Regions from separate parts of the Mesorhizobium sp. B3-1-7 genome, predicted to be linked through region 2. Evidence: predicted binding sites of a transcription regulator. Region 2 holds the regulator's gene; the other holds the start of a gene.
What was found. The regulator LexA, encoded in region 2, represses DNA repair genes until DNA is damaged. The targets are predictions, from matches to a motif close to TGTTCNNNNTGTGTTCNG.
Positions count from the first base shown of each region.

Region 1: the regulator LexA is predicted to act here: its motif matches at 1,971-1,988, upstream of FJ417_RS08190 (DNA recombination protein RmuC).

Region 1 is NZ_VFTL01000007.1:126,599-132,583, forward strand. It holds gene FJ417_RS08175 (N-acetyltransferase) at 1-396, opposite strand, end outside; gene fmt (methionyl-tRNA formyltransferase) at 393-1,328, opposite strand; gene def (peptide deformylase) at 1,387-1,917, opposite strand; gene FJ417_RS08190 (DNA recombination protein RmuC) at 2,021-3,274, shown strand; gene FJ417_RS08195 (GFA family protein) at 3,331-3,735, opposite strand; gene FJ417_RS08200 (cation diffusion facilitator family transporter) at 3,771-4,730, opposite strand; gene FJ417_RS33785 (hypothetical protein) at 4,953-5,078, shown strand; gene sugE (quaternary ammonium compound efflux SMR transporter SugE) at 5,272-5,586, shown strand; gene FJ417_RS08215 (DUF6481 family protein) at 5,762-5,985, opposite strand, start outside.
Region 2 is NZ_VFTL01000005.1:78,242-84,226, reverse strand. It holds gene FJ417_RS05725 (ComEC/Rec2 family competence protein) at 1-1,586, shown strand, start outside; gene lexA (transcriptional repressor LexA) at 1,627-2,361, opposite strand; gene kynU (kynureninase) at 2,811-4,058, shown strand; gene FJ417_RS05710 (alpha/beta hydrolase) at 4,113-4,943, shown strand; gene glp (gephyrin-like molybdotransferase Glp) at 5,007-5,985, opposite strand, start outside.

The DNA.
Region 1 (5,985 bases), on a different contig from region 2:
TCCGGCGCGGGCGTGGGTGTAGCCGAAGCGGCCGTAATAGACCGGATCGCCCAGAACCACGGCCAGCGTCTCGCCGGCTTCCTTGAGCCGGACATGCGCCTCGCGGATCAGCGCGCCGCCGATGCCGGTGCCGTGGAAGGAGGGCTCGACCGCCAGCGGCGCCAGCGCGACAGCGGCGAACTGCTTGGCGCCGTTCTGCACGAAAAGCCGCGAGAAAAGAATATGGCCGACGACCTGGCCGTCTTCCTCGGCAACCAGTTCGACGACGGCATCGCCGCCAGTGACAATCGCGTCGACCAGGCCGGCTTCCGCCTGCTGGCCAAAGGCATGCTCTTCGACGAGGCGGATCGCCTCGCGATCCCGCGGCGTCGCCGCGCGTATCGACATCATGCTCATGTGAGTTTCGTTCCTTTTTCGATCTTGGCTCCGCGCAAAAACTCCTGCGCGGCGGCAGGCCTTCCGCCCGCCCGTTGAACTTCGACCAGCCTGACCGCGCCCGACCCGCAGGCGACCGTCAGCCGGTCATCGAGAATTCCTCCCGACTCGCCGACGCCATCCGAGAGCGTCGAGCGAAGCAGTTTCAGCCGCTCCATGCGGCCGCCAATTTCGACCTCGCACCACGCGCCCGGAAAGGGCGAGAGGCCGCGAATGTGATTGTGGACTTCGCCAGAAGGCCGCGTCCAGTCTACGCGTGTCTCCGATTTATCGATCTTTCGGGCGTAGGTCACCCCTGCCGTCGCCTGTTGGGCAAATGTCAGACAATTTATCCCCAACTGGGCGAGTGCCTCAACCATCAGCGAAGCGCCCTGAACCATCAGGAGGTCGTGCAATTCGCCGGCCGTCATATCGGGTGCGATGGCGACTTTTTCAACCATTGCCACCGGCCCGGTGTCCAAACCTTCTTCCATGCGCATGATCATCATGCCGGTCTCCGCATCGCCGGCCATGATCGCGCGCTGGATGGGAGCAGCACCACGCCAGCGTGGCAAAAGCGAGGCGTGGCCGTTCAGACAGCCCAGCCTCGGCGCGTCCAAAACGGCTTTCGGCAACAGCAATCCGTAGGCGACGACGACCGCGAGATCGGCCCGCAAGGCGGCGAAGGCCTGCTGCTCGGCCTCGCCTTTCAGCGATGTCGGCGTGCGCATTTCGAGCCCCAGCCGCTCGGCCTCGCGCTGCACCGGCGAGGGCGTCAGCTCCAGCCCGCGCCGGCCGGCGGCGCGCGGCGGCTGGGTGTAGACGGCCGCGATCTCGTGGCCGGCCTCGGCGATGGCGCGCAAGGTCGGCACGGAAAAATCCGGCGTGCCCATGAAGATGACGCGAAGCGGCATGACGTCTTGCGATCCTGTTTCATGGCAGCTCCAGGTGCTCGCGCGGTCCAGACCGCCCCTAGCCCACCATCTTGCCCGGCACCTTGTCCTTGGCGAGCTTCTTGAACTTCCTCACCACCATGTCGCGCTTCAGCTTCGAGATGTGGTCGATGAACAATACGCCGTTGAGATGGTCGATCTCGTGCTGCAGGCAGGTGGCCATCAGGCCTTCCGCCTGCATTTCCTGCAGCTTGCCGTCGCGGTCGAGATACTTCACCCGCACCGAAGCCGGGCGCTCGACCTCGGCATAATAGTCTGGGATCGACAGGCAGCCTTCCTCATAGACGGAACGCTGGTCGGAACTTTCGAGCACTTCCGGATTGATGAAGACATGCGGCTCCGGCGGCTCGCCTTCCTTGGCGAGGTCGATGACCAGCAGCCGCCGCGGCTCGCCGACCTGGATCGCCGCAAGGCCGATGCCCGGCGCGTCATACATGGTGTCGAGCATGTCGTCGGCCAACTTGCGCAAATCGGCGTCGACGCGCTCGACCGGCTCGGAAACCTGGCGCAGGACAGGATCGGGAAGGATGATGAGAGGCTTGATCGACATGGCGTCTCACCTAAGACCTCGCTTGAAAAGCGTCAACCGGGGCATCTTTGGCTTGTTCACGTTTTGATCTGTGCCAGGCGGCCGAATCGGTTATGCTGGCCAAATGAACGACATGACCTCCACGCTTTCCGAGCCCATCGCGCGGCTTGGCGCCACGACCATCACGTTTGGCCAGGCGCTGGCTTTCGGCGCAGTCCTTCTGCTTGCGCTGTTCGTGGCGCTCGTGGTCGCCTTGTGGCGCGCGGCCGGCGCGCGCGCGGTGGCGGCCGCCGAAGCCGCCGACCATGCCCGCGATGCCGAGGCGAGGATGGCCGACATTATGCAGGCGCAGGCCGAGATGCAGGGGCGCATGGGCGCGATCGCCGAAGTTTTTGGGGCGAGGCAGGCCGAGCTCACCCAGTCGCTCGGACAACGGCTCGACGCCATGACCGGGCGTCTCGGCCAGACCATGGCCGAGCAGACCAAGTCGACGCATGAGAGCCTGGCCAAGCTGCAGGAGCGGCTGGCGGTGATCGACACCGCGCAGGGCAACATCCAGTCCTTGGCCGGCCAGGTCGTGCAGTTGCAGGCAATCCTCTCCAACAAGCAGACGCGCGGCGCCTTCGGCCAGTCGCGGATGGAGGCGATCGTCGCCGACGGCCTGCCGCACGGCGCCTACGAATTCCAGGCCAGTCTGAGCAACGGCAGCCGGCCCGACTGCCTGGTGCGGATGCCGAACGGCGCGCCGATGCTGGCCGTCGATGCCAAGTTCCCGCTCGAAGCCTGGAACGCCATCCGGGCCGCCGAGGGCGCCGACATGCAGAAGGCGGCGGCGCAGGCTTTTCGGCGCGACATCGAGATACATATCCGCGATATCGCTGAAAAATATCTGATCCAGGGCGAGACGCAGGACACCGCCTTCATGTTCGTGCCGTCGGAATCGGTGTTCGCCGAAATCCACGAGAATTTCGAGGCGGTGGTGCAGAAGGCGCACCGCGCCCGCGTCGTCATCGTCTCGCCCTCGCTGCTGATGCTGTCGATCCAGGTCATCCAGTCGATCCTGAAGGACGCCCGCATGCGCGAGCAGGCGCATCTGATCCAGGGCGAGGTCATCCGGCTGATGGAGGATGTGGCGCGGGTCGACGAGCGGGTGCGCCGGCTGCAGACGCATTTCGGCCAGGCGACCAAGGACATCGACGACATCCTGGTGTCGACGTCGAAAGTGACCAAGCGCGGCCAGAAGATCGAGGCGCTGGAGTTTGCCGAGGGCGAGGCCGAGCCGCCGCGCAACGGGCCGGCCAAGGTCGAGGCCGGGGCGCGCGTGGCCGATTCAAAGACGGGTCAGCTCAGGCTGCGCGTCGTCGAGGGCGACGAGTAGTCGCGGAAGATTCGGCCAATCGCCAAGGCTCGCGCCAGCTGGCCGATCCGATAGCGCTATTGCTCTTCCGTCGTCGCCATGCCCTCGAATTCCGGAAGCCAGCGCAGGGCCGACCGGTGCCATTTCTGCTGTCTGGGAACCAAGTCCTGACGCTGCCGCGCGGTCCCGACCCTGATCCCATAAACCTTCGGACCATCGCCGACCGACGTTGCATAAAGATGCGAGCCGCAGTCGGCACAAAAAGCCTGGGCGCGCCTGGCGCCGCTTGCCACGACCTTGATGTAGATCTTCGGCGCGCCCCTGGTGATCCGGTAGTCGCTTTCCGGCGCCGGAACGGTGACCCGAAAGGCCGTGCCGGTCAGCTGCTGGCAGTCGGTGCAGTGGCAGATCGAGGTCTTTTGCGGATCGACCTCCGCCTCATAGGCGATCGCGCCGCAGTGGCATCCGCCGTCGATCTTCATCAGCTTTCCTCCTCACGAAGTTCGTTGCGTTGAACCTAACTCTCGTCCGAAGCCTCGGCGATGGCCTCGCGCCGCTGCTCCCATGTGCCAGTCGTTTGCGGCTTGACGAAGAGCCTGGATATCTGCGGCATTTCCTGCTTCAGCCTTGCCTCCAGGCGCTCGACGCAGGCCTCGATCTCGGGCGCGGTGAGATGATCCTCGAATTCGATGCTCAAACCCGCGACGATTTCCTCCGGACCGATATGGACGCTCAGGATTCCGTTCGCCCGCTGGACCGCCGGATCCTCCTGGACGATCGCCAGCACCTTCTTCTGCACTTCGGACGAGGCAGGTTCACCCAGCAGCAGGCCCTTGCTCTCGCGCGCCAGGAAGATGGCCGTGGCGCCCAGGATGATGGCGATGCCGATCGAGCCGACGCCGTCGAGCTCGGGGATTTCCAGAAGTTCGGCCGACAGGATGCCGGCGAAGGCGACGATAAGGCCAAGCAGCGCGGCGCTGTCCTCGAACAGCACCGTGTAGACGCTCGGATCCTTGCTCGATTGCACAGCCTGCAGCCAGCCTTGCTTACCCTTCTGCTGCCGGAACTCCTTCAGCGCCACCAGCCATGAGCTGCCCTCGAAGACGAAGGAGAGGGCAAGCACGATGTAGTTGACCTTGGCATTGACGACCGGTTCGGGCGCCATGATGTGGATAACGCCCTCATAGAAGGAAACGCCGGCGCCGAGCGCGAACACCAGAAGCGCCACGATGAAGCTCCAGAAATAGAGCTCGCGTCCGTGGCCGAGCGGGTGGGTGCGGTCGGGCGGCCGCGCGGCGCGGTGCATGCCATAGAGCAGGAGACCGCCATTGCCGGTGTCGACCAGCGAATGCACGCCTTCCGACAGCATGGAGGACGAACCGGTGAAGAACGCAGCCGCGAATTTGGTCAGCGCGATCGCCAAATTGCCGGCGAGCGCGGCATAGATCACTCGTCTTGACCCGCTATGTCCTGCCATTCGATCTCCCGGCGCGCCCGAGCATTGATGCCCGCCCAGGCGAAACTCCACAGACAATGCGCCAGGCAGTCCGAAGTTCAAGCCACCACAGCGCGCTCGAGCCAGCAAGGCGTCGGGAAACCGGTTGACATCCGGCTGGACGGCTTCGCAAGCGAGGCGGGCCTCTTGCGGTCCGGCATTTCTCTTGTTTCACTTGCACGTCCACAATCGGAGGAGCGAATCATGGCTAAAGGTGCGATGAAGGCGGGCAAGGAAGCCCGCAAGCCGAAGAAGGACGCCAAGAAGCCCGCTGCGGCCCCGGCTCCGAAGGCGCCGCCGGTCAAGGCGATGCGCATAAAGGAAAAGTAAGCGGACGAAATTCGGTCGATCCGGCTCAACGCAGACTTTGAACCGGCGGCATGACAATGCTGCCGGTGTTTTGTTGATCGGGAAACAGGCCACCCCATATCAAGGGCGAGGACGACCTCGCTTCCCCGAAAACCGGCCGGGACGACCCGCCACCAGGCATCTCAAGTGATGCCGGAATGACGGAGTGTCTTCGATGTCCTGGATTCTTCTTTTCTTCGCCGGCCTGTTCGAGATCGGCTGGGCGATCGGCCTCAAATATACCGACGGCTTCTCGAAGCCGCTGCCGACCCTTCTCACCATTGCCTCGATGATCGTCAGCCTCGGCCTGCTCGGGCTGGCGCTGAAGACGCTGCCCGTCGGCACGGCCTACGCGGTGTGGACCGGAATCGGCACCGTCGGCACGGCGCTGCTCGGCATCTGGCTGCTCGGCGAGCCCGCGACGATTGTCCGGCTCGCCTGTATCGGCCTGATCGTCTGCGGCATCGTCGGGCTGAAACTGGTCGCCTAAAAGCGCGTCGCGTCGAAACGGATTCACGCGATGCGCTTTAAGCCTTTGTTTTCATGCATGTCGTTATCGCAAAACCGAGGTCACTTTTGCGCGACATGCATTAGCCCGTTATCCGCAGCACAAACGCGTTCAGGGCCGCTTTCGGCGACCCTGAACCATTTTTCCTGGAATTGCTCTAGCGGGCGGAGAAGCCCGGAGGCGTGCGGCCGACGCGTGCCTTGCGAGCGGCGTAGCGTGCGTCACGCTTGGCCTTGCGCGCGGCCTCATCGGCGAGTTCGAAAGCGATGCGCTCGGAGTCCTCGGCCTCGCGGCGCTTGGCCTCTTCGGCCGCCGCAGCTTCCGCCGCAAGACGCGCCGCTTCAGCAATCGCCTCGCGCTCGGCCTTCTGGGCCGCTTCGC
Region 2 (5,985 bases):
ACGCGCGCGAAGGGATCGCCGATCACATCAGGAGCGCCATCGGCGGATCCGAAGGCGAGATCGCAGCGGCACTGATCGTCGGCGTTCGTGCCGGCATTCCGGAGGCGATCAACGAGTCGATGCGACGGACCGGCATCTACCACATCATTTCGATCTCCGGCCTGCATATGGCGCTGGTCGCCGGCACGATCATGGTCCTTTTGCGCGGCGCCTTCGCGCTGTTTCCGGATTTCTCGTCGCGCCGACCGGTGAAGAAATATGCCGCTGGAATCGCGCTGCTCTCGATCGCCGCCTACCTCGTGATCTCCGGCATCGTGGTGGCGGCCGAGCGGAGTTTCATCATGCTGGCCGTGATGCTTGCCGCCGTGCTCTTCGACCGCGCGGCGCTCACCATGCGCAACCTGGCGATCTCGGCCATCGCCGTTATCCTTGTCTCGCCGCACGAAGTGGTCGGCCCAAGCTTCCAGATGTCCTTCGCCGCCACCGCCGCGCTGGTCGGCGCCTATGCCGGTTTTGCCGACTATCGCGCCGGCAAAACGACCGCGCCGCCGGCAAAGCGTTCGTTCCTCGGCTTCCTATCGCGAAAACTGGCGATCGGAGTGGGTGGTGCCGCCGTGACATCGCTCATCGCGGGCAGCGCGACATTGTTGTTTGCGATCTGGCACTTCCAGCGGGTGTCGCCGCTCAGCCTGCTGGCCAATCTGGCGGTCATGCCGATCGTCTCACTGATCGTCATGCCGTTTGCCGTGTTGAGCGCGCTGGCCATGCCCTTCGGCTTCGACGGCCCATTCCTTTATGTGATGGGCAAGGGCCTGACGGCGATGATCGCCATTTCGGCGTGGATCTCCGAGCGCTCACCGGTCGACGCCGTCGGGCTGATCTCGATCCAGTCGGTGCTGCTGGCGACGGTCGCGCTGGTCATCGCGACGATGGCCACCACCTGGCTGAGGCTTGCCGCCGTACCCTTCGCGCTCGCCGCGCTGCTGGCCATTCCGCATGTCCGCGCCCCGGATGTGCTTGTCTCGGAGGACGCGCATCTGGTGGCGATGCCGATCGGCGGCGGCGAGCTTGCCATCAACCGCACGCGCTCCAACGAGTTCACCACGGACAACTGGAAACGGGCGCTGAAAGCCGAGGAAATCGTACCGCCGGAGACGTTCGCTAAAGACGCCCTCGACATCGCCGATCCCGTCGACCTGCCGCCCGGCTCGCCCTTCTACTGCATCGGCGACCTCTGCATCGGCCGGCATCCTTCCGGCGCCATCGTCGCGCTCACCGAGAATCGCGCCAGCGCCCGGCCTGCTTGCGGTTTCGCCGACCTCATCGTCATCGACGACGCCACGGCCTACAACCCATGCCGCGATCCGCGCGTGCTTGTCGTCACCAAGCGGCAACTGGCACGCGACGGCAGCGCCGCCATCTTCTTCGATCCGCAATCGGCAACCGCGCGGCCAATCGTTCGCTACGCGGTCGAAGAACCGTACCGACCCTGGCACGAGCAGCGGAAATACGCGCGTGAGGCGAGGGGGCTGCCGCCCTATCAACGACCGGAAAAGCCGGCGGTCGCGCCGCAGCCTACAGAATAGGTGGCACGCAGTTCCGGCGAAGACCGCCGCGCGGTTCTGCTCAGTAACGGCGGATGAGTCCGACGAGCTTACCCTGAACCTTGACCCGGTCCGGTCCGAAGATACGGGTCTCATACGCCGGGTTGGCGGCTTCGAGCGCGATCGAGGCACCCTTGCGGCGGAAACGCTTCAGGGTCGCCTCCTCATCGTCGACCAGCGCCACCACGATCTCACCCGGGCTTGCCGTGTTGGCATTGCGGATGATGACGGTATCGCCGTCGAAGATGCCGGCCTCGATCATCGAGTCGCCCTTGACCTCCAACGCGTAATGCTCGCCGCCCATGATCATGTCCGGCGGCACCGAGATCGAATGCGTCTGGTGCTGGATAGCGTCTATCGGCACGCCGGCGGCGATGCGGCCCATCACCGGAATGGACACGGCCGAAACAGCGTCGTCGTCATTGCTGGGTGTCGGCGTGCGAGAGGGCGCCGCCGGCTTGACCTGGCGGCCAAGATTGCCCTGGCCGCCCTGGATGACGCTCGGCGAAAACTTTCTCGCGGCATTCAGGCCAGGCGCGATCGAGTCGGGCAGCCGCAGCACTTCAAGCGCGCGCGCCCGGTTCGGCAGCCGGCGAATGAAGCCGCGTTCTTCCAGCGCCGTGATCAGCCGATGGATGCCCGATTTGGAGGCCAGATCGAGCGCTTCCTTCATCTCGTCGAAAGACGGCGGAATCCCGCTCTCCTTGAGGCGTTCATGGATGAACATCAGCAGTTCATGTTGTTTGCGCGTCAGCATGGCGGCCCCCTTGGGTTCTGAAACCGGAATCAGAAAAACAAACCCAGAACAAACACTATCTGTTCCAGTTGTGTTCCGCAACCGTTTAAAGTTTAGTGAATTTGTTGAGGCTTCGGAAACAATGTTGCATCCAAGGGATACCTGGCCGAGTCAGGTCAGCGGTGTCATTGATTCCGCTCGATTATGCGGCCCTCCTTAAGCTGAAGCGCGGTCCAACACCATCACAAAGGCGCGGGCGGGATTGCTTCGGCTCTTGCGCGAACGTGCTTCACCGTGAACGAAACGGACCCAAAATGCCAACTTCGGCAATGATTCCGATCCATGGTCTTCGCCGTCTATGGACCAGCTAACATAGCGCAGAAGGTTCTTGCCGTGGCACGGACGGTGGTGAGACAACCGTCCTTGGCCAGCCGTGAGAGGCGCCATGCCGAAATGGAGGCGGCAGCATGATGGGGGGAATTCCTGATCTCGCCGAGACCGAGGCGATGGATGCAGCGGATCCGCTGCGCGCCCTGCGCGATCGCTTTGTCCTGCCGGAGGGGGTGATCTACCTCGACGGGAATTCGTTGGGAGCGGCCTCGCACGCCGCATTCGACGAGTTGCGCAAGGCAGCTGCCGAGGAGTGGGCGCATGACCTCATTCGTGCCTGGAACAAGGATGGATGGTTCGACATGCCGGTCGAGCTGGGCGACCGGCTCGGACGCCTGATCGGCGCGGCGCCGGGCCAGACCGTGGTCTGCGACACCACGTCGATCAACATCTACAAAGTGCTGCACGCGGCGATGGCGATGCGGCCGGACCGAACCGTGATCGTTGCCGAGGGCGACAGTTTTCCGACCGATATCTATATGGCCGAAGGGGTGACCTCGACCGGAAAGAACACTGTCCTGCGCCTGGCTGGCGTGGACGCGCCGAGCATCGAGGAACTGATCGACGAACGCGTGGCGGTGGTGTTGGTCAACCACGTCAATTACAAATCCGGCGAGTTGCGCGACATGGCGGCGCTTACGCGCATGGCGCATGACGCCGGTGCGCTGATCGTATGGGATCTCTGCCACAGCGCGGGCGCCATGCCGGTAGAACTTGACAGGGCAAGCGCCGATTTCGCCGTCGGCTGCACCTATAAATATCTCAATGGCGGGCCAGGTTCTCCTGCCTTCATCTATGCGGCCGAGCGGCATCTTGCCGATGTGCGGCAGCCGCTCAGCGGGTGGTGGAGCCATGCACGGCCGTTCGCCTTCGAGCAAGCCTATGCGCCAGGCACCGGCATCCGCCGATTTCTGTGCGGCACGCAGCCGGTCCTGTCGATGCGGACGCTGAAAGGCGCGCTCGACATCTGGAACGGCGTTGACCTGGCGACGGTGCGGAGGAAGAGCATTGCGCTGGCCGATCTGTTCATCGAACTCGTCGAGGCACGGTGCGGCGGTTACGATCTTACGCTGGAAAGCACCCGCGACGGCGCCAAACGCGGCAGCCAGATTTCCTTCATTCACCAGCATGGCTACCAGATCATGCGGGCCCTGATCGAACGCGGCGTGATCGGTGATTTTCGGGCGCCGTCGACCATGCGCTTCGGTTTTACCCCGCTCTATGTCGGCTACAGGGATGTCTGGAATGCCGTCGAAGTGCTCGAGGACATCTTGCGGACCGGCGTCTGGCGAGAAGCCCGCTTCGCGGTCAAGACAACCGTTACCTGACCGCGGCGATGCCAATCAAAACCACTCGACATTGAGCTGATCGTGGAGGGGCCGTTGCTCGGACACCGTATTGCCGACTGGGACAACGCCTATGCCAACGGCGCGAACATCGCCGGCGGCGACCGCTGGCCCGCGGCTTGGGATCAACCGGCGCGGGCCTTTCGGGAAAAGCTGCTGGCGCAAGGCAGGGCGCGGTTCGATATCGTGTACGGCGAAGCGCCGCGCAACCGGTTCGATCTGTTTCTCCCACCTGCTGCGCCAAAGGGGCTCGTCGTGTTCATCCATGGCGGTTACTGGATGGAATCAGACAAGACCTCCTGGTCGCATCTGGCTGGAGGTGCGGTCGGCCACGGTTTTGCCGTCGCCATGCCCTCTTACACGCTTTGCCCGCAGACCAGGATCAGCGGCATCGTCAACGAGGTTGCGGCAGCGATCGAGAAGGCGGCAGCGATGATCGATGGTCCGCTGGTGCTGACCGGGCACTCGGCCGGCGGACATCTCGTCAGCCGGATGGTGACCGCGGCCTCGCCGCTGTCGTCCGATGTGTCGCGGCGCATACGCCAGGTTGTTTCGATCTCAGGCCTGCACGACCTTCGGCCGCTGATGTTCACCGCACTGAACGAGACCCTGAACATCGACGAGAAGGAAGCGTTGAGCGAAAGCCCGGCTTTGCTGCGGCCTCGGCGGGGAGCCCGCATCACCTGTTGGGTCGGCGGCGGCGAGCGTTCGGAATTCCTGCGCCAGAGTACATTGCTTGCCAACATCTGGACCGGGCTCGGCGCCACCACCGGTTCAGTGGTCGAGCCGGACCGGCATCATTTCAACGTTGTCGATGGGCTCGGAGATCCGGATCATCCCCTCACTCGGGCACTGATCGCCGAATAGAGCAATTCGGCGGTGTGAATGGTTTCGGTCGAGAATTGCGTTAAAACGGCGGGATAGACCGGCTCAGCGCAGCATCAGAACGTTGCATTCGGCGCCGGCCTGCGCGGCGGGCGCGAAGGGCTGGCGCACGATCAGGCCGTTGGCGTCGGCAAGCATGCGCAGCATCGAGGAGTCCTGGATGCCGAAAGGCATCGCGACCAGGGTGCCGGCGTCCTCGCGCACAACGGCGCGCACGTAGTCCTGCCTTAGATCGTTGGCCTGCATCGCAGCGCCCAGCCGGGCCGTTCGCACGTCCTGCCGGTGATCGCGGCCGCCGAGCCTGGCAAGCAGCGGCTTCAGGAAGAGTTGCGAGCAGACGATGCTTGCCACCGGATTGCCGGGCAGGCCGATGCAACGGACATTGCCAAGCCGGCCAAACATCAGCGGTTTGCCGGGGCGCATGGCGATCTTCCAGAAGTCGAGCTTCATGCCTTCGCCGGTCAGCACGTCATGGATCAGGTCGTGGTCGCCGACCGAGGCGCCGCCGAGCGTGACGATGACGTCGGCGTTCGCCTCGACCGCTTTCCTGACCAGCGCGGCGATCGCCTCCTGGCGGTCGGCGGCGATGCCGAGATCGAGCGCGCGCGCGCCGACCGACTGGGCGGCGGCGACGACGCCATAGGCGTTGGACGAAATGATCTGGTCGGGGCCGAGCGCGCTGCCTGGCGGCAGCAATTCGTCGCCGGTGGCGATGATCGCAACCAGCGGCCGCCGCACGACGTTCAAGGCGGGGTGGTTGGCTGACGCCGCCAGCGAAAGGGCCGCCGCGTCGAGCGCGCGGCCTTTTTCGAGCAGCAGGTCGCCCTGGCCGAAGTCGAGCCCGCGGCGACGGACATTGCGTCCTTCGGCGGTCGGCTCCGTCACTTCGATCTGGCGGTTGCCAAGGTCGCGGACGTTTTCCTGGATGACGATGGTGTCGGCGCCTTCAGGCAGCGGCGCGCCGGTAAAGATGCGCACGGCCTGGCCTTTGCCGACGGTTCCGGAGAAACCGCGCCCGGCGGGC